DNA from 2 places in the Anoxybacillus suryakundensis genome. Region 2 is predicted to be linked to the other one. Evidence: predicted binding sites of a transcription regulator. Region 2 holds the regulator's gene; the other holds the start of a gene.

Region 1 (11,085 bases), on a different contig from region 2:
TGTTACTGCAACAAACAATCCGAGCGGAATGCTTACATCGACGTTTTTTAAGTTGTTTTCGCGCGCCCCAATGACTTCAAGCCAACGGCCGTCTGGCGTTCTTCGTTCAACAGGAAGCGGAATAAATTTTTTCCCCGATAAATATTGACCGGTTAACGAATGTGGATCGTTCATCACTTGTTCAGGTGTTCCTGCGGATACTACTTGTCCGCCGTGCGCCCCTGCTCCCGGTCCGATGTCAATTAAATAATCTGCCGCAAGCATCGTATCTTCATCGTGCTCAACAACAATAAGCGTATTGCCTAAGTCGCGCATGTTTTGCAACGTCGCAATTAACCGATCGTTATCACGCTGATGAAGTCCAATAGACGGTTCGTCTAACACGTATAATACACCCGTTAAGCGCGATCCGATTTGCGTTGCTAAGCGAATGCGTTGCGCCTCTCCACCTGAAAGCGTTCCTGCCGCGCGATTTAACGTTAAATAATCGAGCCCAACGTTTTTTAAAAAGCCGAGTCGCTCGACAATTTCACGTAAAATGAGATGAGCGATTTTTTGTTCTTTTTCCGTTAGCTGAAGCGTTTCAAAAAACGTAAGCGCCTCGTTGACCGACATCGCCGTCACTTCGCCAATATGTTTGCCGCCAACGAAAATAGCTAAACTTTCTTTTTTCAATCGATTGCCATGACACGTTGGACATGGCTGTTCAGTCATATATTTTTCCATTTGTTCACGTACGTAATCGGACGTCGTTTCACGATAACGACGTTCGACATTGCGTACGACACCTTCAAATTCCACATACGTTTCGCGCACGTGACCAAAATCGTTTTCATAGCGGAAATATATTTTTTCTCCGTTTGATCCGTACAATAAAAGATCGAGCTGCTGTTTCGACAATTGTTTGACAGGTATATCCATATCAATACCGTAATGACGGCATACCGTTTCTAGCAATTGCGGATAATATTGCGAGCTTTGTGGCTCCCATGGCGCAAGCGCATGTTCACGAAGCGTCAGCTCTTTATTTGGAATGACTAAATCAAGATCGACTTCCAGCTTTGCACCTAATCCATCGCACGACGGGCACGCACCGTACGGGCTGTTAAATGAAAATAAACGCGGCTCTAATTCACCGATCGAAAAACCACAATGTGGGCAAGCGTGGTGTTCACTAAACAACAGCTCTTCTTGTCCGATGATATCGACGACCACTTTGCCATCAGCTAACTTTAACGCTGTTTCAAGCGAATCAGCAAGACGCGATTGAATGCCTTCTTTCATAATGATGCGATCAATGACGACTTCAATGGAATGTTTTTTATTTTTTTCAAGCACGATGTCTTCCGATACATCGCGCAATTCCCCGTCAACTCGCACACGCACGTACCCTTGTTTTTTGATCTCCTCTAACGTTTTTACGTGCGTTCCTTTTCGTCCGGAGACGATAGGAGCTAAAATTTGCATTTTCGTCCGTTCTGGATATTGCATTAAGTGGTCAACCATTTGTTCAATCGTTTGCGATGTAATTTCAATACCATGTGTCGGGCAAACAGGTCGACCAATGCGTGCAAACAGTAAACGCAAATAATCGTAAATTTCCGTCACTGTTCCGACTGTTGATCGCGGGTTGCGGCTCGTCGTTTTTTGGTCAATCGAAATGGCAGGCGACAACCCTTCAATCGAATCGACATCAGGCTTATCCATTTGCCCTAAAAATTGACGGGCGTATGCCGACAGCGATTCGACATACCGCCGTTGTCCTTCTGCATAAATCGTGTCAAATGCAAGCGATGATTTTCCTGAACCAGACAATCCGGTAAGCACAACGAGTTTGTTGCGCGGAATAACGACGTCAATATTTTTTAAATTGTGCGCTCGTGCACCTTTGACGACAATATGATCCATCGATTACACCTCAGCTTTCAATTCTAAAATGAGATCGCGCAGTTCGGCAGCACGTTCAAAATGAAGAGCTTTGGCTGCTTCTTTCATTTCTTGTTCGAGTTTGGCAATAAGCGCAAGGCGCTCTTCTTTTGATAAATGACGGACATCTTTCGTTTCATACGTTTCTTTTTCTTCCGCGGCAAATGTGGCACGAATGACATCTGGAATGTCTTTTTGAATCGTTTTTGGCACGATGCCGTGCTCATTGTTATACGCTTCTTGAATCGCGCGTCGCCGCTTCGTTTCATTGATCGCCATTTCCATTGATTTCGTGATCGTATCGGCATACATAATGACGTGACCGTTCGCGTTGCGCGCTGCTCGTCCAATCGTTTGGATGAGTGAACGTTCAGAACGTAAAAACCCCTCTTTATCAGCATCTAAAATGGCTACAAGCGACACTTCTGGAATATCGAGCCCCTCCCGCAATAAGTTAATGCCGACGAGCACATCGTATTTGCCTAATCGTAAATCGCGAATAATTTCAATGCGTTCTAGCGTCTTAATTTCCGAATGCAAATATGCCACTTGAATACCGATATCTTTTAAATAATCGGTTAAATCTTCCGCCATTTTTTTCGTCAACGTCGTCACAAGGGTGCGTTCTTTGCGAGCAATGCGCTTTTGAATTTCATCAACTAAATCGTCAATTTGTCCGGCAATTGGTCGCACATCAATCGTCGGATCCAACAATCCTGTCGGACGAATAATTTGTTCAACGACTTCCGGACAATGTTCTAGCTCATACGGACCCGGTGTCGCAGATACGTAAATGACTTGATTTACTTTTTGTTCAAATTCTTCAAACATGAGCGGACGGTTATCAAGCGCTGACGGCAAACGGAAACCATGTTCAACAAGCACTTCTTTTCTCGCTTTGTCGCCGTTATACATGCCGCGAATTTGCGGCAACGTCACATGTGATTCGTCAATGACAATTAAAAAGTCGTCAGGAAAATAATCTAGTAATGTATAAGGCGTTGAGCCTGATGGACGCAATGTTAAATGACGTGAATAATTTTCAATACCTGAACAAAAGCCCATTTCCTTCATCATCTCAATATCATAGCGCGTCCGTTGCTCTAGTCGTTGCGCTTCAAGCAATTTTCCTTGTTCACGCAGCTCGCGAAGCCGATCTTCTAATTCCTTTTCAATATTTTCAATGGCTAGCTTCATTTTTTCTTCGCGCGTGACGAAGTGCGATGCTGGGAAAATTGCCACATGTTCTCGCTCTGCCATCACATGTCCTGTGAGTGCATCCACTTCGCGAATGCGCTCAATTTCATCACCAAAAAACTCAATGCGAATACAATGCTCGTCTCGTGAGGCAGGGAAAATTTCGACGACATCTCCGCGTACCCGAAACGTTCCGCGGCGGAAGTCAATATCATTTCGTTCATATTGAATGTCGACAAGTCGGCGCAACAAATGATCGCGCTCGATTTCCATACCGATGCGAAGCGAAACGACAAGTTCGCGATATTCTTCCGGCGAACCTAAACCGTAAATACACGACACGCTAGCAATAATAATAACGTCACGTCGTTCAAATAACGCAGACGTCGCGGAATGGCGCAATTTATCAATTTCATCGTTAATGCTCGCATCTTTTTCAATGTACGTATCCGTTTGCGGCACGTACGCTTCCGGCTGATAATAATCGTAATAGCTAACAAAATATTCAACAGCGTTGTTCGGGAAAAATTGTTTAAACTCGCTATACAACTGACCCGCTAACGTTTTATTATGAGCGATGACTAACGTCGGTTTATTTACTTGTTGAATGACGTTTGAAATCGTAAACGTTTTTCCTGTTCCTGTTGCTCCAAGCAACGTTTGATGCTTTTTCCCTTGCTGAATCCCTTTGACAAGCTTCGCAATCGCTTTCGGCTGATCGCCGCGCGGCTCATAAGCGGATACTAATTGAAATGCGCTCACATTCGTCCCTCCACTTCATTTCTACTTCGTATTGTACCATATAAACGGAACGAAAAGCGAAAAATACGAACAAATATTCTATGAAAAAACCTGCCCATTTGGACAGGTTTACGACCGTTTTTGTTTCTCGACCATTTGTTTTGCATATAAAAATCCGACAATGAGCGACGCCAAATCTGCAACAATTTCATACAACTGATCCGTATATCCTTTCACGTATGACGCCACTAACAAAGCGACAGTCAGCAATGTCCCGACATAATGGTTATACGTAACCCGCGTAAAAAAAATGACTAACAACGCCGGCACAATTAATGCTAACACAAACCACATGTTTACCCCTCATCTCTTACGAATAACAGTCCGAGTTCGTGATGCTCCCCTTCAAATAAAGCGGTTTGCGCAAAACGAACTTCCCCGTTCTCGTTTAGTACTTCTAGCTTACAAAACGCTCGATTTTGTTGCAACGCCGCGTAAAATTCATCTTCCGTCGCCACTGGTGCGCCATTCACCTTCACGATGACTTCTCCAACGGAAAGTGCCATTTTATCCGCTGGCGTGTTCGGCAACACCCCTAAAATGACAAGCCCCATCGCTCGCTTCGTAAAATATGGCGGACATTTTTGTTCATATAACTTCGCTGATAAAGCAATCCATTCTCTCCATAAAATAGCCACTACAGCAGCGACGATCGCGAGCGGCTTTATCCAATAGCTAGCAATCGCCAATAAACTGACGACACACGCTAACAAACCGATGCGCTTGGCCGTCCATTTCGCTAAATGCACAGGTAGCCCCGTTTGCACACGTTGTGAAAAACCAAGCAAAAACGGAACGAGCACGAACGAATACGTATCGCCACTAGAAATGATTGGCCACCACGCCGCAAACGATTGCACGCCATCCCCCGGCACAGGGATGAACAACGGAACAAGCCAGAGCCGCTGAACGAACTGCTCCCCGATCACAAGCCCTCGCTTACTCTTCACAAGACGAGGAGAACTTAGCTCTGCTCCTTCCCGATCAACGAGCCACATTTCGATAAACAAAAGCAACCCGATGAGAAACGCGACAGCTGTCACATTCGTTTCTGTCATATGCGGGAAAAAACGCGTAAAAAACGGCTGCGCCCACTCTGTTTGCGCAAAAAAACTAACGGTAAATATGACGATACTCCCGACATACGCAGCCGATAATAACCGAAGCTGCATAAACAAACTGCATACGATCGTGACGATTGTCCAAAAGACAAGCGTATCATTCGGAAGAACGACCCCAATCCCAACCGTCACAAGCGAAAAAATGAGCGCAAACCAGCTGCGCGAGCGAATAAGTGCACGCCACTCACGCGATGATCGGTACACGCGCGTATGAAAATCTCGCCGTTCTCGTTGCACGCGCAGCCAGCCAATAAACCACGCAAATATGATCGCATAATATAATAACGGTTGTAACCAAAACGTTCCGAGCGCTTTCAACCACGCAAATCCCCATGCTTCCATTTCCATCAACTCCATTTTTTCGGATCGTCTATTTCTCATTGTAACAAAATTCAAGCGTTTATGGTTGACGAAAATTCACTTTCTTTGCCGAATAAGCACTAGTTTTGTCAACATGCAAGGAGTTTCATAAAAAATGTCTAACTTTTTTCAACATATCATTCGGAAGGAGCGTGGAACGATGGAGTTAAAAACGAGCGCGGTCGCGAAACGACTTGGTGTATCGACAAAGACGGTGCAACGCTGGGTGAAAAAATACAACATTCCATGCACAAAAAATGAAGCAGGGCATTACGTATTTACAAACGAAGCGATCGAGCAATTAGAAAAATATAAATTTCTCGGCATCGATGAAGAAGAAAAAGAACATGCAGAATGGGAAGAAGTTGAACAACGATTAAACGAACTGGAACGAAAAATTGATCAAAAAGCAGATGACGTTGTCTCTTTTCAATTGCTACAACATCGCCGCGAAATAGAGGAAATGCTTCAATATATTCAACAGCTCGAGCAACGAATTGCTCACCTCGAACATCAACAACAAACGAAACTTATTCATGAGCAACCAAAACAAAAACGACGTGGCATTATTAGCTTCTTCTTATAAAAGTATCCCCCCTGTCTTCAAAATGGACAGGGGGGATTTTTTATTTCGCAATAAGCTGTAATGCTTTTTTCAATTGCTCGTCATATCGTTCGTCACGAACTGCTTCCATCACTTTTGTTTGCAATACGTCCGCCGTTTGTTTATCAATTTTTCCTGTCGCTTGTAAGCCGTTTGCTTTTTGGAACGATTGGACAGCTTGTTCGGTTTGTTTGCTAAAATATCCGTCTTCACGCCCCGGATCAAAGCCGAGACCTTTTAACATTTGTTGTGCACTCTTAATTTGTTCATTATTCATGTCATATACTAAAGGCTGATCGATTTGAAGCGGATGAGCATAGAAAAAGTCCGGCTGTTTTACTTTTACATCTGGCTCAATTCCTTTTTTATGAATCCAGTTCCCATTTGGAGTCAGCCATTTATATAACGTTAATTTAATATGGCTGCCGTCATCCATCGGCAACGCTTGTTGAACCGTTCCTTTTCCAAACGTTTTTTCACCGATGAGCATATAGCCGCCTGCTTCTTTTAACGCTGCCGCTAAAATTTCTGATGCTGAAGCACTTCCGTTGTCAATAAGCACGACAATCGGATAATCTTTTTTCTTCGTTGCATTCGAGAAAAAGCGCTGTTTGTCCCCATCACGTTCTTCAATTTGTACATACGGTTTATCTTTTGGCACAAGCTCTTTCAAAATGTCTTCAACACTTTGTAAGTAGCCGCCCGGATTGCCACGCACGTCGATGATGAGCCCAGCCATTCCTTTTTTCTCAAATTCAGATAACTTCTTTTTAAAATCTTCAGCCGTTTTTTCTGCAAATGATGTAATTTCAATATAGCCAATTTGTTTTCCGTTTACTTCTTTTATTGACGCATATACCGTTTCAATTGGAATTTCATCGCGGACGACTTCAATCGTTAGTACGCCACTTACTCCTGGACGGACGATTTCTAAACGAGCGACCGTTCCTTTTTTTCCACGAATTTTTAATACCGCTTCATATAAATCAAGCCCTTCTAGACTTTCGCCGTTCACTTTAATAATTTGATCGTTTGGACGAAGCCCAGCTTTTTCTGCAGGCGACCCTTTAAATGGGGCAACGATCGTCACTTTCCCGTCAACCATGCTGACTTCCGCTCCGATGCCTTCAAACGAGGAATCAAGCGACTCGTTAAACCGCTCCGCCGTTTCTTTATCCATATAAACGGAATATGGGTCTTTTAGTGTTGCAATCATTCCTTGAATCGCACCATCAATAAGCTGTGCGTCATCTACGTCTTGAACATATTTTTGTTTAATCATGCTGTATGCTTGTTCAATTTTTTTAAATTCCTCATTCGACGGCTTCTCCGTTGTCGTTGGCATATCGATCGTAATCGTCGATGTTTCGGAAGAAAGCGACTGCATTCCAACATACGTTACGCCTGAGCCGAACAACATCGATAAAATCATTAGTGCTGCGATTGTTTTTTTGTTCATATTGTGCCTCCTCACCCTTCGATACATGAAAGGCATCACACCGTGTGCGATGCCTGTTTGCTTTCATTATATGAATAGCTTGTACCGTTCATAACTTATAAAGATGTATTTATTTTACACCGAACGTCTGATTTTCTCAACTAATGCGCAAAAGCACAGCAAATAAGCTGTGCTTTAAAACGGAACGTATTGCATTGGGTCTACCGCATTTGATTTCGACGCATTCCAAGGTCCGCGATGCAATTCAAAATGCAAGTGTGCACCGAATGAACGCCCAGTATTCCCCATATAGCCAATCATTTGTCCTTTGCTTACGTTTTGTCCTTCACCAACGAGGCGCGATTCTAAGTGGGCGTATACCGTCGTATATACTTGTCCATTAATGTAATGCATAATAAAAATGACGTTTCCATAGCTTGATGAATAGTATGAGCGATAGACGTAACCGTCAGCTGCCGCAACGACAGGAACGCTAGAACCACGTTTACCAATATCAATGCCGTAATGGAATTCGCCCCAACGCGGTCCAAATGTCGATGTAATTGGACCGTTTGCTGGACGCATAAACGCCCCGTCTGTTACAGGAGGCAAACTTCCTCCATCGCCTTCAGACGAACCGCGGCTCGCTAATGCTCTTTTTCGTGCTTCTTCTTGCTCTTTTTGCCGGCGAATCATTTCTTGCAATTGGCTTTTCATCGCCGCTTCTTGTTTTTCAAGCAACTCTTTTTCTTCTTCTAAAGCGAGTTGTTTTTCTTCTTCATGCTTTTGTTCTTCCTTTAACTGCGCCATTAATTTTTCTTTTGCTGCGATTTGCTTGTTTAACGTCTGTTTTAATTGTTGAAGCTCAGTTAGCTGCTTTTGCAAGCTGACTAACTGATCGTTTAATTGTTGTTCCTTCGCTTCTTTTAACGCCTTATCTGCTTCTTGCTCTTTAATGATTTGACGATCTGCTTCAAAAATAGTCGCAACTGCGCTCATGCGGTCGATAAAGTCACTAAAACTTTTCGCTCCAAGCAAGACGTCTAAATAGCTCACGACACCGCCGCTTTCTTGCAATGAACGCGCGCGCTCTTTCAACAATTCATTACGTTGTTCAATGCGGGCAACGACTTCTTCAATTTCTTTTTTCAGCGCAACGATTTGTTGCTTCGTTTCCTCTATGCTTTGTTGTTTCGCCCGAATGTTGGCGCTCGTTTCTTCTACCGCCAAATCGAGCTTTTTGATTTCCTCATCCAGTTTCTTTTGTTCTGCTTTTAACCGTTCAATTTCTTGTTGCGACTGCTCTAATTTACTTTCAAGCGATGTTTGTTTTTGTTGCACGCTTTTAATTTCTTGCTTCTTTTGTTGAATGTCGCGCTTTGTTACCGCATATGCAGGCGCCGCGACACTTGTAAACAGCATTACAGCTGCAACGATCGTTCCCCATCTGTTTCGCACCGTAAACCCCTCTCTCTTTCTATACTTTTAAAAATCGTCTCACTGACATCATGCTTCCCCACATGCCGATGCACGCTCCTAATAAGACGAGCACAGCTGCCAACTGCCATGCAAACGGATAAAATGGGAGAAGTTGAAAAAATGTATCTTTCAACTTTGGATACAATAAATCAAATACGTACGAGTAAGCGGAAAGAACGACAACAATCGGAATGACCGAACCGAAAATGCCAAGCCATAGCCCTTCAAGGAAAAACGGCCAGCGAATAAACCCGTTTGTCGCGCCTACTAATCTCATAATCTCAATTTCGCGACGGCGGGCAAAAATCGTAATTTTAATTGTGTTCGAGATGAGAAACATCGCTGTAAATAACAACCCGATAATAAGCGCTAATCCGACATTGCGAATCGTTTTCGTTGCGGCAAATAGTTTTTCAATTTGCCCTTTTCCGTATTTCACTTTGCCGACAGATGGCAACGGTTCAATTTGCTTTGCGATTTTTTCTGTATCAAGCGGATTTTTCGCTTTCACGATAAATACATCGCTTAACGGGTTATCTTGTTCAAATAAGCGGAATGACTTTCCGTCTTCTCCGAAACTTTCAATCAACTTTTGCAATTCTTCGTCTTTCGATGAATACGTTACTTTTTCGACGCCAGAAAGAGCTTCTAACTTTGCTCTGAGCGCATCTTTATCTGCTTCTGTCGCACTTAAATCGACGTGCACACGAATTTCGACGTCGCGCTCAATTTGTTTTGTTATATGTTGAATATTGAGCATAATGACGAGAAATACGCCGACAAGCAAAAGCGTCACCGTGACAGCACTAATGGACGCAAACGTCATCCAACCGTTTCGTCCGAGACTTTTTAAGCTTTCACGAAAATGACGGCGAAGGGTGTTAAGTTTCATAGCCATATTCCCCCTTCACTTCATCACGCGCAATTTTTCCACGTTCAATCGCAATAACGCGCTTACGAATCGTATTCACAATTTCACGGTTATGCGTTGCCATCACAATCGTCGTTCCGCGATCGTTAATGCGCTCAAAAATGTCCATGATTTCCCACGATGTATCCGGATCTAAATTTCCTGTCGGTTCGTCCGCAATGACAATCGACGGATTGTTGACGATCGAACGCGCAATCGACACGCGCTGCTGTTCTCCGCCCGATAATTCATCTGGATAAAAGCGCGCTTTATGTTTTAGCCGCACTAAGTCAAGCACTTCCATGACGCGCTTGCGAATGTTTTTTGGCGATTCTTCAATGACTTCCAAAGCAAACGCCACGTTTTCATATACCGTTAACTTTGGGAGAAGCTTGAAGTCTTGAAAGACAATTCCGATGTTTCGGCGAAGCAACGGTACTTTGCTATCTTTGATATTCGCTAAGTTCACGCCGTTAATCATAATTTTTCCGCTTGTCGGTTTTTCTTCGCGATACATCATTTTAATAAACGTCGATTTCCCAGCGCCGCTCGGACCGACGACATATACAAATTCTCCTTGCTTAATACGAACGGAAATCCCGTTTAATGCGATCACTCCGTTTGGATACGTTTTATATACATCTTGCATTTCAATCATAAGCAACCACCTAAGTATTCGATGTTTTTCTACATATTCCTGCAAAATTCTTACCTCGTTCATTATATCATCATTTCCGACAAAAGGGGGGGCGAATTTTATTTACAGTTATATTTCAAGAGTGTTACAAACGAAAAGAGGATGCTCCCATTGGCATCCTCTTACTTTTTCGCTGCTAACCATTCCGCTACTTTATCAACATCGTCGCCTTGGATTAAACCACCTGGCATACCGCCGCGACCGTTTGCGATAATATTTTTAATTTCGTCTTGTGAATATTTTCCGCCTACTTTATCAAGTGCAGGACCAACGCCACCTTCTAAATTTTGTCCGTGACAGCTTGCACATGATTTTTTGTAAACGGCTTCTGCGGCTGAAGCTGTGTCCCCGCCACCATTTGCCGGCTTTTCGCTCGCGCTATCCCCTCCGCCACAGGCAGCTAACACGATTGCTGTGCCAGCAAATAAGCTAAGTAGCTTTTTCTTCATACGAAATCCCCCTTGTCAACATTTGGTATTGTCAAAAGTTTTAAAGACATACCCTAAGTTTTTATTGATTTTATGCGGTTTTCGACAAAAAAAGCTTGCCACC
Region 2 (22,318 bases):
AAGCAGAACGAAAGCTACGTGAACATATTGAACAGCTGTTAACTGGGGGGTATCAAAGAAAGTTTAGTAACGGTCGTTACATTCGAAATTTGATTGAAAAAGCAATTCGGAAACAAGCAGTGCGCCTGTTGCATGAAGGGCGTTATGATAAAAAAGAATTGATGATTATACGAGAACGGGATCTAGTTGTTGAATGAATAGGGGAGGGGAACCTTCCTTATTTTTTATGTAAGAAAGAAGGGTTTCTTTTTTATTTTGTAGAATATAGTCTGAAAATAAAAAATATTACTTATATTAATATAAAAAGTTGAGGAGGGGTTATTTTGCATATTACAATTGGAGAACTATTTTCACAGTCTGTAAGGAAATTCCCCAAAAAAGAGGCGCTTGTTGATGTTCGTACAGGGCTTCGTTATACGTACGAAGCATGGGAAAAAGAAGTGGACCAACTTGCAAACGCTTTCTTAGGAGCGGGAGTCCGAAAAGGAGATCGCGTATCGACCGTGTTATTTAATACGGCAGAACTGGCGACTGCTTTTTTTGCGTGCGCGAAAATCGGGGCTGTCTTCAACCCGATCAACTTTCGTTTACGTTCACAAGAAATCGCTTACATTTTAGCTGATGCTACTCCAAAAATCGTGCTATTTGAACAAGCCGTTGAGCCACAAATCGCAGCCATCCATCGTGAATTTCCACATATTTCTTTTTGGGCCATTGATGGGCAAGCACCAGCATATGCAGTTTCCTATCGTGAACAAATCCAACGCGCAAATAGCGAACTTCCAGTCATCGATGTTTTTGAACATGACTTGTATGCGATTATGTACACAAGCGGAACGACAGGGCGACCAAAAGGAGTGATGCATCGACATCGCGACATGGTCGAACAAAGCTTGATTTGCAATTCCGTTATGCGCATTCGCGAAACAGAGCGGGGACTTGTCACCGCACCGATGTTTCATTGCGCAGAATTGCATTGTTGTTTCCTTCCGCGTGTTCACGCTGGAGCAACAAACGTCATCGTCCACCATTTTGATCCGAAACAAGTGTTAAGCGTCATCGAGCAAGAGCGAATTACTATATTATTTGCTGCACCGACGATGTGGAATATGCTGCTGCAAGAGAAATTGTCCGATTATGATTTATCGTCGCTTCGCATCGGATTATACGGAGCTGCTCCGATGGCGCCAGTGCTTGTGAAAGAATGCAAAGAGCGGTTAGGAATTGAATTAATTCAAGCGTACGGCATGACGGAAATGGGACCGGCGGTGACTTTCTTATACGAAGATGAGCAATTAACGAAAGCCGGGTCTGCCGGGCGCGCGTGCTTAAACCATGAAATTCGCATCGTCAAACCGCGCGAAGATGGACCGTCTGACCCAGACGACATCTTGCCGCCAGGACAAGTCGGCGAAATTATTGTCAAAGGCCCGTGCATGATGGTTGGCTACTATAACCGTGAAGATGCGACGGAAAAAGCGATGTATAAAGGCTGGTATCATTCCGGCGATTTAGGCTATATGGATGAAGAAGGGTATTTATACGTTGCCGATCGCGTCGATGACATGATTATTAGCGGAGGAGAAAACGTCTATCCGCGCGAAGTAGAAGACGTGCTTTATGAGCATGAAGGAGTGCTTGATGTCGCTGTACTTGGAGAGCCGGATGCGCTATGGGGAGAAAAAGTTGTTGCGTTTGTTGTGAAAAAAGACAACGCGCTTACCGTCGAACAATTAGAGGCGTTTTGCAAACAAAGCGACAAACTCGCGCCATACAAACGACCGCGCGCCTATTATTTCGTCGATGCACTACCACGCAATGCGAGCGGAAAAATTCAAAAGTTTTTATTGCGCGAACAAATGAAGAAAATGGCGCAATCATAGGGTGGTGACAGCATGGCAACATATTTACAGGAAGAACATCATATATTTCGTGAAGCGTTCCGTAAATTTTTACAAAAAGAAGCGTATCCGTTTTATACCGAATGGGAAAAACAAGGAATCATTCCACGGGAGTTTTGGAGGAAAATGGGGGAGAACGGCTTCCTTTGTCCGTGGGTAGACGAAACATATGGTGGATTTGGTGCCGATTTCGGCTATTCGGTCGTCATTAATGAAGAGTTAGAAAAAGTAGGGTCAAGCCTTGTCGGCATCGGCTTGCATAATGATATCGTCGTTCCGTACATCGCGTCGTACGGAACAGACGAGCAAAAGAAAAAATGGTTGCCAAAATGCGTGTCTGGGGAGTTTGTCACCGCTATTGCGATGACTGAGCCAGGAGCAGGTTCTGATTTAGCAAGTATTGCAACAACAGCAGTGAAACATGGTGACCATTATATCGTCAACGGGCAAAAAACGTTTATTACAAACGGCATTCATGCGGATTTAGTCATCGTCGTCTGCAAAACAAATCCGCAGGCCAATCCGCCGCATAAAGGCATGAGTCTCCTTGTCGTCGAACGAGAAACACCGGGATTTACACGCGGCCGGAAGCTAGAAAAAGTCGGCTTGCATGCCCAAGATACAGCCGAGTTATTTTTTAGCGACGCGAAAGTTCCGGCAGAAAACTTGCTTGGCGAAGAAGGAAAAGGTTTTTACTATTTAATGGAAAAATTACAACAAGAGCGGCTTATCGTCGCCATCGCTGCCCAAACAGCAGCAGAAGTGATGTTTGACTTAACGAAACGATATGTGAAAGAGCGTACAGCGTTTGGAAAAACGATTAGCCAATTTCAAACCGTCCAATTCCGGCTAGCGGAAATGGCAACGGAAATTGCATTAGGGCGCGCGTTTCTTGATGATATTATCGAACAGCATATTGCGGGGAAAGACGTCGTGGCCAACGTATCGATGGCGAAATGGTGGATGACGGAAATGGCAAAGCGTGTCGCTTCGGAAGGAATGCAGCTTCATGGAGGCTATGGCTATATGGAAGAATACGAAATTGCTAGACGTTATCGCGACATCCCAGTTAGTGCTATTTATGCAGGCACGAACGAAGTAATGAAAATGATCATCGCGAAACATCTCGGGCTTTAGGGGGGATTTTATTGCTGGACGGAATCAAAGTGGTTGATTTTTCTCACTACCTCCCTGGCCCATTTGCTAGCCTTCGCTTAGCGGATTTAGGAGCGGAAGTCATCAAAATTGAGCCAAAAGCAGGCGATCGGATGCGGGAGCTAGCCGACGACTGCCTGTTTGATGCGAACAATAAAAATAAAAAAAGCATAGCGCTAGATTTGAAAAATGCAGCAGATGTTCAAACGGCGCAACAGCTCATCCGCCAAGCGGACGTTGTTATCGAAAGTTTTCGCCCCGGTGTTATGAAAAAACTTGGGCTCGGCTATGAAGACGTATCCATTATGAATCCATCACTCGTATATTGTTCGATTAGTGGCTACGGTCAACATAGCCGGTATGCATCGTTTGGAAGTCATGATTTAAACTACATGGCGCTTTCAGGTGTTTTAGCCCAGCTGAAAGCGGACGGTCGCCCAATTCATCCGACGATTACGCTTGCTGATCTCATCGGGAGCATGCATGTCGTCGAACAAATTACCGCTGCGTTATATGCGCGCGAACGGACGGGGAAAGGACGTTATATAGACGTTTCCCTTGTTGATGGATTGCTTGCGATGATGACGAACCATTTTGTATTCGAGCACTATACCGGACAAAAAAATGGCATTCCGATATTAGCTGGGACAGTTGTGTCGTATCATCTGTACGAAACGAAAGACGGGCGGTACGTGGCGCTCGCGGCGCTTGAAGCGCATTTTTGGCGCAATTTTTGCGATGCAGTCGAAAAGCCTGAATGGTATGAAGGGCATTTATCAGCGGCTTGCGACGACAATCCTCTCTTTCTAGAAATAAAGCAGTTGTTTCGTTCGAAAACGTTTCAACAATGGATCGCTTTTTCTGGACAAGTCGACTGTTGTTTAACACCGGTATTAGAAACCGATGAGGCGAAAACGTGGTTTACAAGCGATACGTACCGAAAAATGATTCATATCGACAACGACCAAATCGAAGTAGCGACCCGTTACGATGAGCAGTTTTTTACGAAACGTACACGAGCCCCAAAACTAAACGAACATAAAGGAGTGGTGGTAAATGATGAACATTCCATTAAATATTGCGACAATGCTTGAACGGGCAGAAATGTTTTTTCCGAAAAAACAAGTCATTTCGCGGATGAAAAACGGGATTGTCCGCCATACGTATAAAGAAATTGGCGAGCGGACGAGAAAGCTTGCTAGTGCACTACGAACACTTGGCGTCAATACAGGAGATCGTGTTGGTACATTTGCGTGGAACCATCATCGCCATTTAGAAGCGTATTTTGCCATTCCAGGCATTGGGGCGGTGTTGCACACGATTAACATTCGCCTGTCGCCGCAACATATCGCGTATATTATTAACCACGCCAACGACCGCGTGCTATTGATTGACGACGATTTATTGCCGCTCATTGAACGGGTGAAAGACGAAATAAACGTCGAGGCGTTTATTATTATGACCGATGAGCCGACGCTTCCGGAGACGGCGCTGTCGCCTGTTTATCATTATGAGGAATTGTTACAACAAGCCGAACCGATTTCATTTGTCAAAGATATCGACGAGCATCATCCTGCTGGCATGTGCTATACGTCTGCGACAACCGGGAATCCGAAGGGCGTATTATACTCCCATCGCGGCATCGTTCTCCATAGCATGGCGCTAGGGCTTGCCGATAGTGCGGCACTATCGGAATCGGATGTGGCGCTGCCGGTCGTGCCGATGTTTCATGCGAATGCGTGGGGCTTGCCGTTTGCCGCGGTTTGGTTTGGGACGACGCTTGTTATGCCGGGGGCGGCATTTACACCGAAAATATTGGCAGAACTAATGGAACAAGAAAAAGTGACACTTGCCGCTGGTGTGCCGACCGTTTGGCTTGGCTTATTGAACGAATTGGAGAAAGGCACGTACGATTTACGCAGCGTAACGCGCATTTTATGTGGCGGTTCAGCAGCGCCGAAAGGAATGATTCGCGCCTTTGAAGAAAAATACGGCATCCCGTTCGTACACGCATACGGCATGACGGAAACGAGCCCGCTTGTCGTCTTATCGCGTCTGAAAAGCTACCAACAGCACGTATCGAACGAAGAAAAATTGGACATCCGTGCGAAGCAAGGATTTCTTGTCCCTGGGGTAGAAATGAAAGTGATTGGCAAAGACGGCGAAGTAGCATGGAATGGAACAGAAATGGGCGAACTATGCTTGCGCGGTCCGTGGATTGCCGACGAATACTACAACGATGAACGAAGCAAAGATGCATTTCGCGACGGGTGGCTATATACAGGCGATGTCGTGACAGTAGATGAAGAAGGGTTTATTAAAATTGTCGACCGCACGAAAGACGTCATTAAAAGTGGCGGGGAGTGGATTTCGTCTGTCGATTTAGAAAACGCGTTGATGGCGCATGAAGCCGTGTTTGAAGCGGCGGTTGTTGCTGTGCCGCACCCGCAATGGCAAGAGCGACCGATCGCTTGCGTTGTAGTGAAGGAAGGAAAACATGTGACAAAAGAGGAACTATACGACTTTTTACGCCCGCAATTTGCGAAATGGTGGCTGCCAGATGAGATCGTCTTTATGAACGAAATTCCGAAAACGAGTGTCGGAAAATTTTTGAAAATGAAATTACGTGAACAATTGCGCGACTATTTTACAAACGTTCAATAGGAGGAGTTAATGATGCAAATAATGGCGGTCATCGGTGCTGGCTTAATGGGAAGCGGCATTGCCCAGTCGCTAGCGATGGGCGGAAAAACGGTTTATTTATACGATGTTTCCGAAGCGGCGCTTGAAAAAGGAATGAAGTCCATTCAAAAAAGCGTTTCTCGTTTCGTAAAAGCTGGCAAACTACAAGAACAAGAGGCAACGGCTATTCTTGCTCGCATTCAAACCGAAACGAATTTGCAAGAAGCAGTAAAAGAAGCGGACGTTGTCATCGAAGCGGTCCCAGAACATTTGCCGCTCAAAAAACAAGTGTTTGAACAGCTTGACCGCTATGCGAAACAAGAAGCCATTTTAGCGACAAATACGTCGGAATTAAGCGTCACGGCGATTGCCGCAGCCACCAAACGTCCGAGCCAAGTCATCGGCATGCATTGGTTTAACCCAGCGCCAGTCATGAAGCTCATTGAGATCGTCAAAGGCGTGGCGACGTCCGAACAAACGATCGAAGCGATTCAACAACTATCGGAATCTATCGGCAAAGAAACGGTTCTCGTCAAGGATATGCAAGGATTTGTGACGACAAGAGCGATCGCGGCGCATATGATTGAATGCATTCGCATGTATGAAGAAGGGGTCGCCTCTGCGGAACATATTGACAAAGCGATTCGCCTCGGGCTGAATTACCCAATGGGACCGCTTGAACTTGCCGATTTAGTTGGGTTAGATACGATGTTATTTGTCAGTGAAAATATGACAGAAGCATATGGCGACCGGTTCCGCCCGCCACAAACGCTTCGCAAACTTGTCGAAGCAGGACATCTCGGCCGAAAAACAGGCAAAGGGTTTTACACATACGAGTGAAAGAAGGGAAAGATATGCGAGAAGTGGTGATTGTCGAAGCGGTACGCACCCCTGTTGGCAAGCGAAACGGAGTGTTTCGCGATAAACATCCGGTTCATTTAGCGGCTGTCGTGCTTGAGGAAGTCGTCAAGCGAGCCGGAGTAAAAAAGCAATTTGTTGAGGACATTGTCATGGGATGCGTGACACCGATTGGCGAGCAAGGATATAATATCGGGCGTTTAGCGGCACTTGAGGCAGGATTTCCCATTGACGTGCCCGCAGTGCAAATTAACCGCATGTGCGGTTCGGGGCAGCAGGCGCTTCATTTCGCTGCGCAGGAAATTAAATCAGGCGATATGGACATCACGATTGCGGCTGGTGTGGAAAGTATGACGAAAGTGCCGATTTTAAGCGATGGAAACGAGCGGACGATTCCACCGTCGCTCCATGAAAAATACGAATTCGTCCACCAAGGCATTTCTGCTGAATTGATTGCTGAAAAATACGGATTGACACGAGAACAGTTAGATGCATATGCGTACGAAAGCCACCAACGGGCGCTTCGGGCGCAAGCAGAAGGTCGTTTCACTGAAGAAATTGTACCAGTAGGTGGGATTGATCAAGACGGCAACGACATCATCGTAACCGCCGATGAAGGACCGCGCCAAGATACATCGCTTGAAGCGTTGGCAGTGTTGAAGCCGGTCTTTAAACAAGACGGAAAAATTACAGCTGGAAACGCAAGTCAAATGAGCGACGGCGCAGCGGCCGTGCTACTGATGGAGCGCGAAACAGCACTTCGCCTCGGCTTGAAGCCGAAAGCAAAAATCATCGCCCAAACGGTCGTCGGCTCCGACCCGACATACATGTTGGACGGCGTCATTCCGGCGACGAAAAAAATATTGCAAAAAGCGAACCTTACGATTGACGATATCGATCTTGTCGAAATTAACGAAGCGTTTGCTCCTGTTGTCCTTGCTTGGCAAAAAGAAATCGGTGCGCCGCTTTCGAAAGTAAACGTCAACGGCGGTGCGATTGCGTTAGGTCATCCGCTTGGGGCAACGGGTGTGAAACTGATAACGTCGCTCGTTCACGAACTTGAACGACGAAGGGGACGCTATGGACTATTAACGATTTGCATTGGGCACGGCATGGCAACCGCGACTATTGTTGAACGATACGAAGAATAATGAGGGACGACATAGTTTTATGAAGGTGTTTCATGGTATACATGGTAATAAGAAAGGGTGTCCCGTTATTTTCGGGACACCCTCTGTTTCAGTTTTCCGCCTTCAATGACTTATTCGGCAATTTCCAGTTGTATGTATAAGATAAAATGCGCAAAGTTGCAACGATAACAAATAATACATACAAACTAACAGAAGAATGTACGATTCCCGTTCCGACAGCAACCCCCGCTACAATGGCCCAAACAGCATAAATTTCATCACGTAATACAAGAGGCTTTCTTCCGGCTAGTATATCGCGAATCATTCCGCCACCACTCCCAGTTAATACAGCCGCAACAATCACTGCGCTTAGCGGACGATTCATTTGAACGGCATACAGCGCCCCTTGAATGGCGAAGGCTGAAAGTCCAAGGGCATCGAAAAAGTTTCCCCAACGTTGCCAATGAGGCAACGTTTTTTGTGGAAACAAATAGACAATCGTCATCGCAATAAATGCAATAAAAAAAAGTGTTTGTTGTTGCCAAAGAATAGATACAGGTACACCAATTAATACGTTGCGCACAGCACCGCCACCAAATGCCGTAACAATTCCAAGGATGTATACACCTAAAATATCGTATTCCTCTTCCATAGCGACAATAGCTCCACTAATCGCAAAAGCAATGGTACCAATCATACTTAATACTTCCCAAGTCATTCTCGCAATCCTTTCTATAATGTAACATTACGTTAAAATTTTATGTATAAAATATGAAAAAATCAACGATCATTTTTCAGTCATAGCACTTTTACATAAGATTTGTTATGATGAGAACAGACGTTCAACAGGAAAGAGGGAAAATATGCAAAAAGAACAAGAGCGAGTCATTATCGTTGGGTGTCAATTACCACACGTTGATGATGAAAGGTTCTCGTATTCGCTAGAAGAGCTTGCTTCACTCGTTCATACTGCAAACGGTGAGGTAGTCATAAGTGTTACACAAAAACGGGACACGATTCATCCAGCGACATATATCGGTAAAGGAAAAGTGGAAGAACTTGTTCGGCTTGTTGAACAGCTTGAACCAGATGTCGTTATTTTTAATGATGAATTGTCACCAAGCCAAAACCGCAACTTAACGAAGTTATTAAACGTACGCGTCATTGATCGGACGCAACTTATTTTAGATATTTTCGCAAGCCGTGCTCGCTCAAGGGAAGGGAAATTGCAAGTCGAGCTTGCTCAGTTACAATATATTTTGCCGCGCTTAAGTGGACAAGGTGTAAAACTTTCTCGATTAGGCGGTGGAATCGGGACGAGAGGACCGGGAGAAACGAAACTAGAAACAGACCGTCGTCATATTCGTCGCCGCATCGACGAAATTAAAGCGCAGCTAAAAGCGGTCGTTGAACATCGCGGACGGTATCGCGAACGACGAAAGAGAAATGCGGTGTTTCAAATCGCGCTAGTCGGCTACACAAACGCTGGGAAATCAACGCTTTTTAACCGGCTCACGAACGCGGATGCGTTTGAAGAAAATTTATTGTTCGCGACACTAGACCCGCTCACAAGGAAACTGGTGTTACCAAGTGGCTATACCACGCTTTTGACGGACACGGTCGGGTTTATTCAAGACTTGCCGACAACGCTCGTTGCGGCGTTTCGTTCGACGCTAGAAGAAGTGAAAGAAGCCGACTTAATTTTACATATTGTTGATTCGTCAAATCCGGACTATATTCAACATGAACAAACCGTTTACCGTTTGCTTGAGGAGCTGGAAGCGACAAACATTCCAATGGCGACGGTATATAACAAACGTGACATCGTTCTTCCAAGCTTTGTACCAAGCCCGAAGACTGATTATATGTTAGTGAGTGCGTTTTATGAACAAGATGTTCAAAATTTGCGCAGCTTTATTGAAGAAAAGATGACAGAAGCGATGGAGCGTTACGATGTGGCGATTCCAGCGTTTGTAGGAAAATTGCTCGCCCAGCTAAAAGCAGAAACAATTGTACGACACATTCATTTCAATGAACAAAGTGGTATGTATGAATGTAGTGGTTACATATTGCCAGAGCATCCACTTTTGTTACAACTAAGAACATACAGTAAATAGAAAGGGTTTTGTTATGTTTCAGCATTTTACACATGGAGAAAAAATTGCCAGGCTCGTTAAAGAAATTGAGGCACAAATTGCGCCGATTCATCAAGCAATTGATGAGCGTATGGATTCCAATCAATATCGTGTATTACAAAGCTTTCGCCACCATCAAGTAAGCGATGCACATTTTATTCCATCGACAGGATATGGCTATGATGACATCGGACGTGATACGCTCGAAAAAGTGTATGCCGACGTATTCGGAGGAGAAAGGGCGCTCGTTCGTCCACAAATTATTTCTGGCACGCATGCGATTACAATTGCCTTATTTGGTGTATTACGTCCGGGAGATGAACTATTATATATTACCGGCAAACCATACGATACGCTCGAAGAAATCGTCGGTATTCGTGGCAAAGGCATCGGTTCGTTAAAAGAGTTCCATATCGACTATCAGAGCGTTCCGCTGACCACTGAAGGGAAAGTCGATTTTGCAGCGGTGAAACAAGCGATTAACGAACGGACGAAAATGATCGGCATTCAACGCTCGAAAGGATATGACCCTCGTCCGTCGTTTACTATTGCTGAAATAAAAGAGATGATTGATTTTGTCAAAGCAATCAAACAAGACGTCGTCGTGTTTGTCGATAACTGTTATGGAGAATTTGTCGAAGAGCAGGAACCATGCCATATTGGTGCAGACTTAATTGCTGGTTCACTTATTAAAAATCCAGGTGGCGGATTAGCAAAAACAGGAGGATATCTCGTTGGTAAACGCGAATATATCGAAATGTGTGCGTATCGGATGACATCACCGGGAATTGGTGCGGAAGCAGGCGCCTCTCTGTACAGCTTGCAGGAGATGTATCAGGGCTTTTTTTTAGCGCCACATGTTGTCGGCCAAGCGTTAAAAGGCGCGGTCTTTACTGCGGCGATGCTTGAGCGTATTGGTATGAATACGTATCCGACATGGAACGCAACACGCACCGATTTAATTCAATCTGTGCAATTTGACGATGCAGAACAAATGATCGCATTTTGTCAAGCGATTCAATTTGCGTCTCCTGTCAATTCGCATTTTACGCCATATCCAAACTACATGCCAGGCTATGAAGATGACGTCATTATGGCCGCAGGAACGTTTGTACAAGGTGCAAGCATTGAACTATCAGCTGATGGGCCAATTCGGCCGCCTTATGTGGCGTATGTGCAAGGCGGATTAACGTATTCACATGTAAAAATTGCTGTGTGTATGGCGATTGATCGATTGCTTGAAAAACAATTAATTCAATTATAAAATCTTTCAGAAAAAATATGTGATAAAATATAACATATCATTGACATATAAAGTGACATAGAATAAAATGAAAATACGTATTACGTAAGGAGGGGTCGACATGAATAGTCACATTCGTCGCTCCATGCCGTTATTTCCAATGGGCATCGTTATGCAATTAACAGATTTATCAGCGCGACAAATTCGTTATTATGAGGAACACGGTCTTGTTTCACCTGCTCGGACAGAAGGTAACCGCCGATTATTTTCGTTTAATGACGTGGATCGTTTGCTTGAAATTAAAGATTTAATCGAGCAAGGTGTTAATTTAGCAGGCATTAAACAAATTTTTGCTTCGCGTCAACAACAACATACGGAAACAACGCCATCTGTTGCACCGAAAGTGATGAAACAAGATTTGTCCGAAGCGGAGTTGCGCAAACTGTTGCGTGCCGAGTTAATGCAAGCCGGCCGTTTTAATCGGGCATCGCTTCGTCAAGGAGATATTGCTCGCTTTTTTCACTAAAAATTTATGTTTTTTAACATAAATGATCTTTTTCATTTTGGGGGAGGAATATGTATGGCTAAGTACACGAAAGAAGACATTTTTCGTATTGTTAAGGAAGAGAATGTAAAGTATATTCGTTTGCAGTTTACAGACATTCTCGGCACGATTAAAAATGTGGAAATTCCAGTTAGTCAATTACAAAAGGCGCTCGATAATAAAATGATGTTTGACGGATCATCGATCGAAGGATTTGTTCGTATCGAAGAGTCTGATATGTATTTATACCCAGATTTAGATACATTTGTGATTTTTCCGTGGACAGCAGAAAAAGGAAAAGTGGCACGTTTTATTTGTGATATTTACAATCCAGATGGTACGCCATTTGAAGGGTGTCCACGTTATAACTTAAAACGTGTATTAAAAGAGATGGAGGAGCTCGGATTTACAGAGTTTAATTTAGGTCCAGAGCCGGAATTTTTCTTATTTAAGTTAGATGAAAAAGGAGAGCCGACGTTAGAGTTAAACGATAATGGCGGTTACTTTGACTTAGCACCAACGGATTTAGGTGAAAACTGCCGACGCGATATTGTACTAGAGTTAGAGGAGATGGGATTTGAAATCGAAGCATCCCATCATGAAGTTGCACCAGGGCAACATGAAATTGACTTCAAGTATGCGAATGCCGTAAAAGCATGCGACGATATTCAAACATTTAAACTTGTCGTAAAAACAGTTGCACGTAAACACGGTTTGCATGCGACATTTATGCCAAAACCGCTTTTTGGCGTGAATGGTTCAGGCATGCATTGTAACTTATCGCTCTTTAAAAATGGTGAAAATGCTTTCTTTGATCCAAACGGTCGATTGCAATTAAGTGAAACAGCATTGCAGTTTATCGCAGGTGTGTTAAAGCATGCGCCAAACTTTACAGCAGTAACAAACCCGACGGTGAACTCGTATAAGCGACTTGTACCAGGATATGAGGCACCTTGTTACGTTGCTTGGTCAGCACGCAACCGAAGCCCGCTTATTCGCATTCCTGCGTCACGTGGCATGAGTACGCGCATTGAAGTGCGTAGTGTAGACCCTGCGGCAAACCCATATTTAGCGATGGCTGTATTATTGGCAGCTGGATTAGATGGAATCAAAAATAAATTAACACCTCCTGCACCAGTCGATCGCAATATTTATGTGATGACAAAGGAGGAACGCTTAGAAGAAGGTATTGTTGACTTACCTGCAACATTAGCAGAAGCGCTTCAAAACTTAAAATCGGATGAAGTAATTGTTAACGCGCTTGGCAAACATTTATTCGAGCACTTTGTCGAAGCGAAAGAAATTGAGTGGGATATGTTCCGCACAGCGGTACATCCATGGGAACGTGAGCAATATATGAGTCTTTACTAAAAAAGCTAACGGTTTTTCCGTTAGCTTTTTTATGTTCCCTTTTTTAATGAATGGCACGATATACACCTATGACTTTCCCTAAAATTGTAGCATTTTGAACAATAATTGGTTCCATCGCTGAATTTTCGGGTTGCAAACGGATATAATCTTTTTCTTTAAAAAATCGCTTCACTGTCGCCTCATGATCTTCAGTCATCGCTACAACGATATCCCCATTATTAGCGGTTTGTTGTTGCCGAACGATCACATAGTCTCCGTCTAAAATACCGGCTTCAATCATGCTTTCTCCGACAATTTGTAGCATAAATACTTGATCATCTGGTGAGACGAACCGTTCTGGAAGAGGGAAATATTCTTCAATGTTTTCAATTGCAGTAATTGGTTGTCCGGCTGTGACTTTTCCAACGATCGGAACATTGATGACATTGGTTTTTGGGATGGATTCGTGCTCGTCCAAAATCTCAATAGCTCGAGGTTTTGTAGGGTCGCGTCGGATGAAGCCTTTACTTTCTAAACGAGCTAAATGTCCGTGGACGGTAGAACTCGAGGCTAAACCAACTGCTTCGCCAATTTCTCTTACTGACGGTGGATACCCTTTTGTACGCACTTCTTGTTTAATAAAGTCCAAAATTTGTTGTTGCCGTTTTGACAATTTCGTCATCATTATACACCTCTTCCTTTTCAATTTTTGTCCATATTATAACATAATTTTGTACGTGAATACAAACATAAGTTCGAAAAAGTAGTTGACACGAACAAAAGTTCCCGTTATTATGTATACAAACAAATGTTCTAGGGGGTAGGTCGTATGGGGAAATCACATTATGTGGTGATGGTTTTATTTAGTGTACTATTTGTATGGGCATTTCTACATGTAACACAATCTGTGGATAAAGAAAAATATGTTGAGATTACAGTATCAGCCGGCGATACGTTATGGGAGCTTGCAGATCAATATAAACACGAGCATCAATTGTCGCACCAGCAATTTATTGAATGGGTGATGAAAGTAAATGGGCGTTCGGATGACCGATTAATCGTTGGTGAGAAAATTGTCATTCCTGTGTTAAAATCAAATCATGAAAATCAACTTGTTGCTAACAAACCATAGAGAAAGGGATGACGGATGAACGCAATTATTTATTGTCGTGTAAGTACGACAAAACAGGCGCAAGAAACATCGTTACAAAGACAAAAAGAGGAGCTCAAAAAATTAGCCCAAGAATATGAAATGAATATTATCAAGATCATTGAAGAACAGGCAAGTGGTTATGACATTGAACGCGTAGGAATTATGGAGTTGCTTGATGCCATTAAACAACATCGCATTGATGTCGTTCTCGTTCAAGATGAAACAAGGCTCGGACGGGGAAATGCAAAAATTGCCCTTCTCCGTTGTTTACAAAAAGAAGGTATTCACGTGTATACAGTTAGTCATCGTGGGGAGCTTCAGTTGTCAGAAGCCGATTCGATGGTGTTAGAAATCATTAGTATTGTAGAGGAGTATCAAAGAAAAATACATAACTTAAAAATTAAACGTGGGATGCAACGGGCTGTTCAAAACGGCTATCGACCGGAAAATAATTTACGCAATGTTGGTAAACAGGCTGGAAGAGATAGGAAAGACGTACCGATAGAAGACATTGTTCGTTTGCGTCAAAATCGCTTAACGTTCGCAGAAATTGCGGCTACGCTCCGTTCACTAGGATATGATGTATCAAAAGCTACCGTTCATCGCCGATACAAAGAATATGAGCAACTTGCCAACAAAGAAAAATTTTTGTATGATGATACGAGCAAAAATGTTAATACAAAGGAATGAGGTTGAATGTTATCTTCTGAAAAAATAGCACGAATTAATGCGCTAGCTAAAAAAGCAAAAGTAGAAGGTCTTACAGATGAAGAAAAGCAAGAACAGCTTCAACTCCGTACAGAGTATATTGCTGCCTTTCGAGCGTCGATGATTGAAACGTTGCATGCTGTAAAAGTTATTGATCCAAATGGCAATGATGTCACACCAAAAAAATTAAAGGATAGTAAGAAAAAACGTTTGCATTAATGTGCTTATCATGGAGAACATACTACATAGATGTTCTCTTTTTTCAGTAGTTTGTCAAAAAAAATGTTGTGAACCATTGTACATTTTACGAACTTTTCTATATCATAAAAGGTGAGAATGCTTGCAAACGAAAGGATGAAGATAATGACACACTCTATCGAACAATTATCAATTACAGCCATTCGTACGTTGTCAATTGATGCTATTGAAAAAGCAAATTCTGGTCATCCAGGTATGCCAATGGGTGCAGCGCCAATGGCGTATACATTATGGACGAAGTTTATGAACCATAATCCGCGCAATCCAAAATGGTTCAACCGGGATCGCTTTGTATTATCAGCAGGACATGGTTCTATGCTGTTGTATAGCTTGCTCCATTTAAGCGGTTACGATGTCACGATGGAAGACATTAAACAGTTTCGTCAATGGGGAAGTAAAACACCGGGACATCCAGAATACGGTCATACACCAGGTGTCGAAGCAACGACTGGACCGCTTGGGCAAGGGATTGCGATGGCTGTCGGAATGGCGATGGCAGAGCGTCATTTAGCGGCTACATACAACAAAGATAACTTCGAAATCATCAATCACTTTACATATGCCATTTGCGGTGATGGTGACTTAATGGAAGGGGTTTCTGCAGAAGCTGCTTCGTTAGCTGGTCACTTAAAACTCGGTCGCCTCATTGTCCTTTATGATTCGAATGATATTTCGCTAGATGGTGAATTAAATCTCTCGTTTTCAGAAAGTGTAGAACAACGTTTCAAAGCGTACGGATGGCAATATATTCGTGTAGAAGATGGTAATAACATCGAGGAAATTGCTCGAGCTATTGCTGAAGCTCAAAAAGATTTAGAACGCCCGACATTAATTGAAGTGAAAACAACAATCGGTTACGGTTCACCAAACAAGGCAGGAACAGCAGATGTACATGGTGCCCCGCTTGGGAAAGATGAAATTAAGCTAACAAAACAAGCATATAAATGGACGTTTGAAGAAGATTTTTATGTTCCAGACGAAGTGTACGCTCATTTTGAAAAAGTAGTAAAAGAAGCCGGAGAGAAAAAAGAAGCAGAGTGGAATGCTTTATTTGCTGAATATGAAAAGGCGTATCCAGACTTAGCAAAACAATTACGCATGGCGATTGATGGCAAACTTCCTGAAGGATGGGAAAAAGAGTTACCGGTATATGTAGAAGGAAAAAGTCTAGCGACACGTGCTTCTTCTGGAGAAGTACTGAATGCAATCGCAAAAGTCGTACCACAATTTTTAGGTGGATCCGCAGACTTAGCAGGTTCAAATAAAACGTTGATTAAAGGAGCAGGGGACTTCTTACCTGGAAGTTATGAAGGTCGTAACATTTGGTTTGGTGTACGTGAATTTGCGATGGGCGCAGCGTTAAATGGTATGGCGCTTCACGGCGGTGTGAAAGTGTACGGTGGTACGTTCTTCGTCTTTTCAGATTATTTACGTCCAGCGATTCGACTTGCTGCGCTTATGGGATTACCTGTCACATATGTATTTACACATGACAGCATTGCGGTTGGTGAAGATGGTCCAACGCACGAACCAATTGAACAACTCGCTTCATTAAGAGCGATGCCGAATGTATGTGTCATTCGTCCAGCAGATGCAAACGAAACAGCAGCTGCATGGCGATTAGCTGTAGAATCCACAGATCGTCCGACGGCACTTGTGTTGACACGTCAAAATCTTCCTACGCTAGCAACGACAGCGGAGCGTGCATATGAAGGAGTGAAAAAAGGAGCGTACGTTGTTTCTGAAGCGCAAGGGGAAGTACAAGCATTATTGCTTGCATCTGGTTCAGAAGTGAGCTTAGCGGTAGAAGCACAAAAAGCGTTAGCGAATGAAGGTATTCATGTTTCTGTTGTAAGCATGCCTTCATGGGATCGTTTTGAAGCGCAACCAGCGCAATATAAAGAGAGTGTCATTCCAAAGCATGTGAAAAAGCGTCTTGCTATCGAAATGGGTTCATCTCTTGGCTGGGAGCGCTATACAGGTGATGAAGGTGATATTTTAGCTATCGATCGCTTCGGGGCCTCGGCACCTGGTGAAAAAATTATGCAAGAATATGGATTTACAGTGGAAAACGTTGTGGCACGAGTTAAAGCATTATTAGACAAATAATAAAACGGGGAGCACATCTCCCCGTTTTATTATCGAATAAAGATTTTTTGCTGAACATATTGTACAAACCGTTATTGTTTAGTATAGTGTAATGTAGACAACATGAAGGAGGAAAAAATATGTGGGAAATGATTTTAGTAGGCATTGTAGCGCTTGCTGCTGGCGTTGCCCTAGGATTTTTTATTGCGCGTAAAACAATGATGAACTACTTAAAGAAAAATCCACCGATTAACGAGCAAATGATTCGAATGATGATGATGCAAATGGGTATGACTCCATCGCAAAAGAAAATTAATCAAATGATGAAAGCAATGAATAACCAGTTAAAATAAAGGCAAGGCACTCGTGACGAGTGTCTTTTTTAGCACAGGAAGAAGCTGTTGCTCGTATTTGTATTTTTTTGATAAAATATAATTAAATGAAGAAAGAATGGAGTGTCAATCATATGGACATTCAACTGCTTGTTGCGTTTGGGGCAGGTGTGCTTTCGTTTATATCCCCATGCTGCTTACCACTTTATCCAGCTTTTTTATCATATATTACAGGAATTTCTGTTAGTGATTTAAAATCCGATTATGCATTGCTACAAAAAAGAAGTTTGTTACATACGTTATTTTTTTTGCTCGGATTTTCATTTATTTTTATCGCCATTGGTTTTGGTACATCTATGCTTGGACGTTTTTTTCATACATACCAAGATCTCATTCGTCAAATTGGGGCAATATTGATGGTATTTTTTGGATTTGTTATTATCGGCATCTTTAAGCCCGCCTTTTTAATGACTGATCGACGTTTATCATTTCAACAACGTCCATCAGGTTACATTGGTTCTTTTCTTATCGGTATGGCGTTTGCTGCTGGTTGGACACCGTGTACAGGTCCGATTTTAGTATCGGTCATTGCTCTAGCAGCGACGAACCCGAGTTTAGGTGTTGTTTATATGACGGCCTATTCACTTGGTTTTGCTTTGCCGTTTTTACTTTTATCGTTTTTTATTGGAAAAATGGGTTGGATTCGAAGACATCATGTTAAGCTAATGAAAGTCGGTGGATATGTCATGATTGGTATGGGGGTTGTGTTGTTTTTTGACTGGATGACGAAAATCACGATCTATATGACAAATATATTTGGTGGCTTTACAGGTTTCTAGTTTCTTAGGGTGTGGAGGGAAAGAAAATGGCGAGAATTTTAATTGTCGATGATGCAAAATTTATGCGCATGACATTAGCGAACATTTTAAAAAAAGCAAATCATGAAGTGATAGGGGAAGCAGAAAACGGGAAAGAAGCTGTTGAGCTCTATATAGAGTTAAAGCCAGACGTGGTGACACTCGATATTACGATGCCGATAATGAGCGGACTTGAAGCTGTCAAGGAAATTAAATTGCATGATCCGGATGCAAAAATTATTATGTGTTCAGCAATGGGACAACAAAAGATGGTCGTTGAAGCTATTGAAGCAGGAGCGCTCGATTTTATCGTAAAACCATTTGATGAAAGTCGCGTCATGGAAGCCATTCAACGTGTGTTACAGTAAGACGGGAAAGGAAGATTCACTTTGGCTATTTTTAGTTCAGTATTTGCGGTATTTATGGCTGGAATCGTTTTCTTTATTCGTATGAAAGCAGCCGAAAAACCGACAAACGCCAAAAAAATTATATTACCCCCTATTTTTATGAGCACAGGTGCTCTTATGTTTCTTCATCCGATGTTTCGAGTAACGGCGCTAGAATGTGTAGAAGCAATTTTTGTTGGGGCGCTTTTTTCTGTTTTGTTAATTAAAACATCCTCGTTTGAAGTTCGAGGTAACGACATTTACTTACAACGATCAAAAGCGTTCGTTTTTATTTTTGTTGGTTTAATTGTATTGCGTCTAGCTCTAAAAACATATTTAAGTCGCACTATTGAGTACGGAGAACTCGCGGGAATGTTTTGGATTTTAGCCTTTTCGATGATCGTTCCGTGGCGCGTAGCGATGTACGCATCGTATCGTCGACTTCAACGCGAAATAAAAGAAAAAAGCTAATCAGCAACAGGCGATTAGCTTTTTTTGGCTAGTAAATGTTCGTATTTTGTAAAATCAATTTGTTTTTCTCGTAGTGCTTTCATTAAAAATTTATGGTCCCGTTTTGGTGTGGCGAGAATATAGCCACGGACAACTAAATCTTCTGTAATTCGATTCACTTTCTCTTGTAACGCTAACTCTCCAATTTTGCCAGCAATTTTTTGGCGAGCTACATCACGAAATAGCTCGGGAACAGGACGAACTAAATCTTCAAGTAACTCTTTTTCTTTTTCAGACCATAAGTGACGCGTTTGTTCAATGTAATACTCTTGCCAGTCTAATTCGGATTTTCCATCTTCTTTTGGCAAACGTTTTAAAAATTTTCGAAACATAAAAAACCCACCGATCGACATCATAACGAGAAGAAAAACGACCCAAAATAAAATAAACCATAGAAACCAACCTGTTAGCATACATTCCACCTCAACGTTTATTATGTAAAAAAATAATAACGGAATCAAGTAAAAGAGCTGACAATGGCGTCAGCTCTTTTACATATCGTGACTTGAGTTATGCTTTTGACGGGTATGATTCTGATTTTTTACTTTTTTTGAACCACTAAGTGGTTCTGGTTGTCCCGGATTATCTCCTTTTGGGGCATTTTTGCGCATATCTTTGCTTGTATTTTTGTTCATGTAGAACACTCCTTTCTTTCATATGATGGCATGATAAACGGTATTTATGCATATTTCGTCCGTGAATAGGCACAATAATATTAAAAAGAGAGGAAGTGAATCACATGCCTTATCATAAAAATAAGCAACAAGCGTTTGAAGCTGCGCAACAAGGAACAATGGAAGCAAAAGAATGGTACGATCATCTTGTAAAAAGTGATGCAGATTATGGAAGTCAATTGCACCATTTGAAACAAGAGGTAAATGAAGCGTTTGAGCAAATTAATAACGCACTTGAAGTAGCTTCGGAAAAACAACGAAAACAGCTTGAACAATTTCGCCACGATTTGCAAGCGATTGTCGACGAAGTCAACATGTATGAATAATCCCGCTTAGAGCGGGATTATTGATTTTTCTTCCGTTTTTTATTATTTTGTTTTTGCGCTTCTGTCAGCGGCTCATTGGAGAATTCTTCATTGTAGCCGGCACCTTTTCCTTGGGCACTCGCATCATTCATGCCAGGGATTACATGATTAGCTTTTCTTTTTACCATCTTGTTTCACCTCCTGCAACTATTGTTGGAAAGAGAGCAAAAAAATATGCATTTATCTGAAACTTATAAACAATTATTATTTACTTATGTAGAGCATTGTATTAAGATAAAAGCGTAGGAATTTTGTGGGTGTGGGAGAAGATGATTTGTTTAGAAGGGGGTAATACATAATGGTGAAAAATGATGTGTTTCAAGCTCGTTCTACATTTGAGGTAAACGGAAAAAAATATCATTACTATCGCTTACAAGCGCTTGCAGAAGCAGGAATCGGAGACGTATCACGCCTTCCGTATTCCATTAAAGTACTTCTTGAATCCGTACTTCGTCAAGTTGATGGACGCGTTATTACAAAAGAGCATGTTGAAAATTTGGCGAAATGGGGAACGAGCGAACTGAAAGATGTAGACGTTCCATTTAAACCGTCTCGCGTTATTTTGCAAGACTTTACAGGTGTCCCTGCCGTTGTTGATTTAGCATCTATGCGCAAAGCGATGGCGGACATCGGTGGAGATCCGTACGAAATTAACCCCGAAATTCCTGTTGATCTTGTGATCGACCACTCTGTTCAAGTAGATAAAGCTGGAACAGAAGATGCGCTCGAGTATAACATGAATTTAGAATTTGAGCGCAATGCAGAACGCTACAAGTTTTTAAAATGGGCACAAAAAGCGTTTAGCAATTATCGTGCTGTCCCACCAGCAACAGGTATTGTGCATCAAGTAAACTTAGAGTATTTAGCAAACGTTGTTCACGTTGTTGAAGGGGAAAATGGTGAATATGAAGCGTTCCCGGATACACTTGTAGGTACGGATTCTCACACAACGATGATTAATGGCATTGGTGTACTCGGTTGGGGCGTTGGTGGTATCGAAGCAGAAGCAGGTATGCTTGGACAACCTTCGTACTTCCCAGTACCAGAAGTGATCGGTGTGCGCTTAACAGGAAAATTGCCAAATGGAACAACGGCAACAGACCTTGCGTTAAAAGTGACACAAGTGCTTCGGAAAAAAGGTGTTGTCGGCAAGTTCGTTGAATTTTTCGGACCTGGTGTTGCGACATTACCGTTAGCTGATCGTGCAACAGTAGCGAACATGGCACCTGAATATGGGGCGACATGTGGCTTCTTCCCGGTGGACGCAGAGGCGCTTGATTACTTGCGTTTAACAGGTCGTGACGAGCAACATGTGCAAGTGGTTGAAGCATATTGCAAGGCAAACGGTTTGTTCTATACCCCAGATACACAAGAGCCTGTATTTACAGATGTTGTTGAGATTAACTTATCAGAAATTGAACCAAATCTTTCTGGACCAAAACGTCCACAAGATTTAATTCCGCTTTCAAAAATGAAAGAATCGTTCCGTCAAGCTGTCGTTTCTCCACAAGGAAACCAAGGTTTTGGCTTGACTGAGGCGGATTTTGATAAAGAAATAACAGTTACGTTAAACGGCGAAGAAATAAAAATGAAAACAGGTGCGATTGCCATTGCGGCGATTACAAGCTGTACGAACACATCTAACCCATATGTGTTAATCGGTGCAGGACTAGTGGCCAAAAAAGCGGTAGAAAAAGGTTTGAAAGTGCCGAAATATGTGAAAACATCGCTTGCACCTGGTTCAAAAGTTGTCACAGGGTACTTAAAAGATTCAGGTCTTCTCCCTTACCTAGAGCAAATTGGCTTTAATATCGTCGGTTACGGTTGTACAACATGTATCGGTAACTCTGGTCCACTTGTTCCAGAGCTTGAAAAGGCGATTGCAGAAAATGATTTGCTCGTAACAAGCGTATTGTCTGGTAACAGAAACTTTGAAGGGCGCATTCATCCGCTCGTCAAAGGCAACTATTTAGCGTCACCACCGCTTGT

Evidence for each region. The regulator LexA, encoded in region 2, represses DNA repair genes until DNA is damaged. The targets are predictions, from matches to a motif close to CGAACATATGTTCG.
Region 1: the regulator LexA is predicted to act here: its motif matches at 3,952-3,965, upstream of uvrB (excinuclease ABC subunit UvrB).

The regions. Positions count from the first base shown of each region.
Region 1 is NZ_LIOK01000016.1:44,939-56,023, forward strand. Features, by position in the region: gene uvrA (excinuclease ABC subunit UvrA) at 1-1,908, opposite strand, end outside; gene uvrB (excinuclease ABC subunit UvrB) at 1,912-3,885, opposite strand; gene ASC42_RS10765 (CsbA family protein) at 3,994-4,218, opposite strand; gene ASC42_RS10770 (PDZ domain-containing protein) at 4,221-5,387, opposite strand; gene ASC42_RS10775 (MerR family transcriptional regulator) at 5,566-5,991, shown strand; gene ASC42_RS10780 (S41 family peptidase) at 6,032-7,468, opposite strand; gene ASC42_RS10785 (murein hydrolase activator EnvC family protein) at 7,643-8,905, opposite strand; gene ftsX (permease-like cell division protein FtsX) at 8,925-9,818, opposite strand; gene ftsE (cell division ATP-binding protein FtsE) at 9,808-10,494, opposite strand; gene cccB (cytochrome c551) at 10,656-10,982, opposite strand.
Region 2 is NZ_LIOK01000009.1:1,765-24,082, reverse strand. Features, by position in the region: gene spoVK (stage V sporulation protein K) at 1-197, shown strand, start outside; gene ASC42_RS08180 (fatty acid--CoA ligase) at 324-1,883, shown strand; gene ASC42_RS08175 (acyl-CoA dehydrogenase family protein) at 1,896-3,038, shown strand; gene ASC42_RS08170 (CaiB/BaiF CoA transferase family protein) at 3,050-4,150, shown strand; gene ASC42_RS08165 (long-chain fatty acid--CoA ligase) at 4,113-5,720, shown strand; gene ASC42_RS08160 (3-hydroxyacyl-CoA dehydrogenase family protein) at 5,730-6,578, shown strand; gene ASC42_RS08155 (thiolase family protein) at 6,593-7,747, shown strand; gene ASC42_RS08150 (trimeric intracellular cation channel family protein) at 7,836-8,444, opposite strand; gene hflX (GTPase HflX) at 8,590-9,843, shown strand; gene ASC42_RS08140 (methionine gamma-lyase family protein) at 9,857-11,125, shown strand; gene ASC42_RS08135 (MerR family transcriptional regulator) at 11,226-11,630, shown strand; gene glnA (type I glutamate--ammonia ligase) at 11,685-13,019, shown strand; gene lexA (transcriptional repressor LexA) at 13,063-13,680, opposite strand; gene yneA (cell division suppressor protein YneA) at 13,828-14,130, shown strand; gene ASC42_RS08115 (YneB family resolvase-like protein) at 14,146-14,841, shown strand; gene ASC42_RS08110 (DUF896 domain-containing protein) at 14,848-15,078, shown strand; gene tkt (transketolase) at 15,223-17,226, shown strand; gene ASC42_RS08100 (YneF family protein) at 17,346-17,558, shown strand; gene ASC42_RS08095 (cytochrome c biogenesis CcdA family protein) at 17,672-18,376, shown strand; gene ASC42_RS08090 (response regulator) at 18,403-18,762, shown strand; gene ASC42_RS08085 (CcdC family protein) at 18,784-19,251, shown strand; gene ASC42_RS08080 (DUF2621 domain-containing protein) at 19,266-19,703, opposite strand; gene ASC42_RS08075 (small acid-soluble spore protein P) at 19,782-19,925, opposite strand; gene ASC42_RS08070 (hypothetical protein) at 20,030-20,290, shown strand; gene sspO (small acid-soluble spore protein O) at 20,308-20,457, opposite strand; gene acnA (aconitate hydratase AcnA) at 20,628-22,318, shown strand, end outside.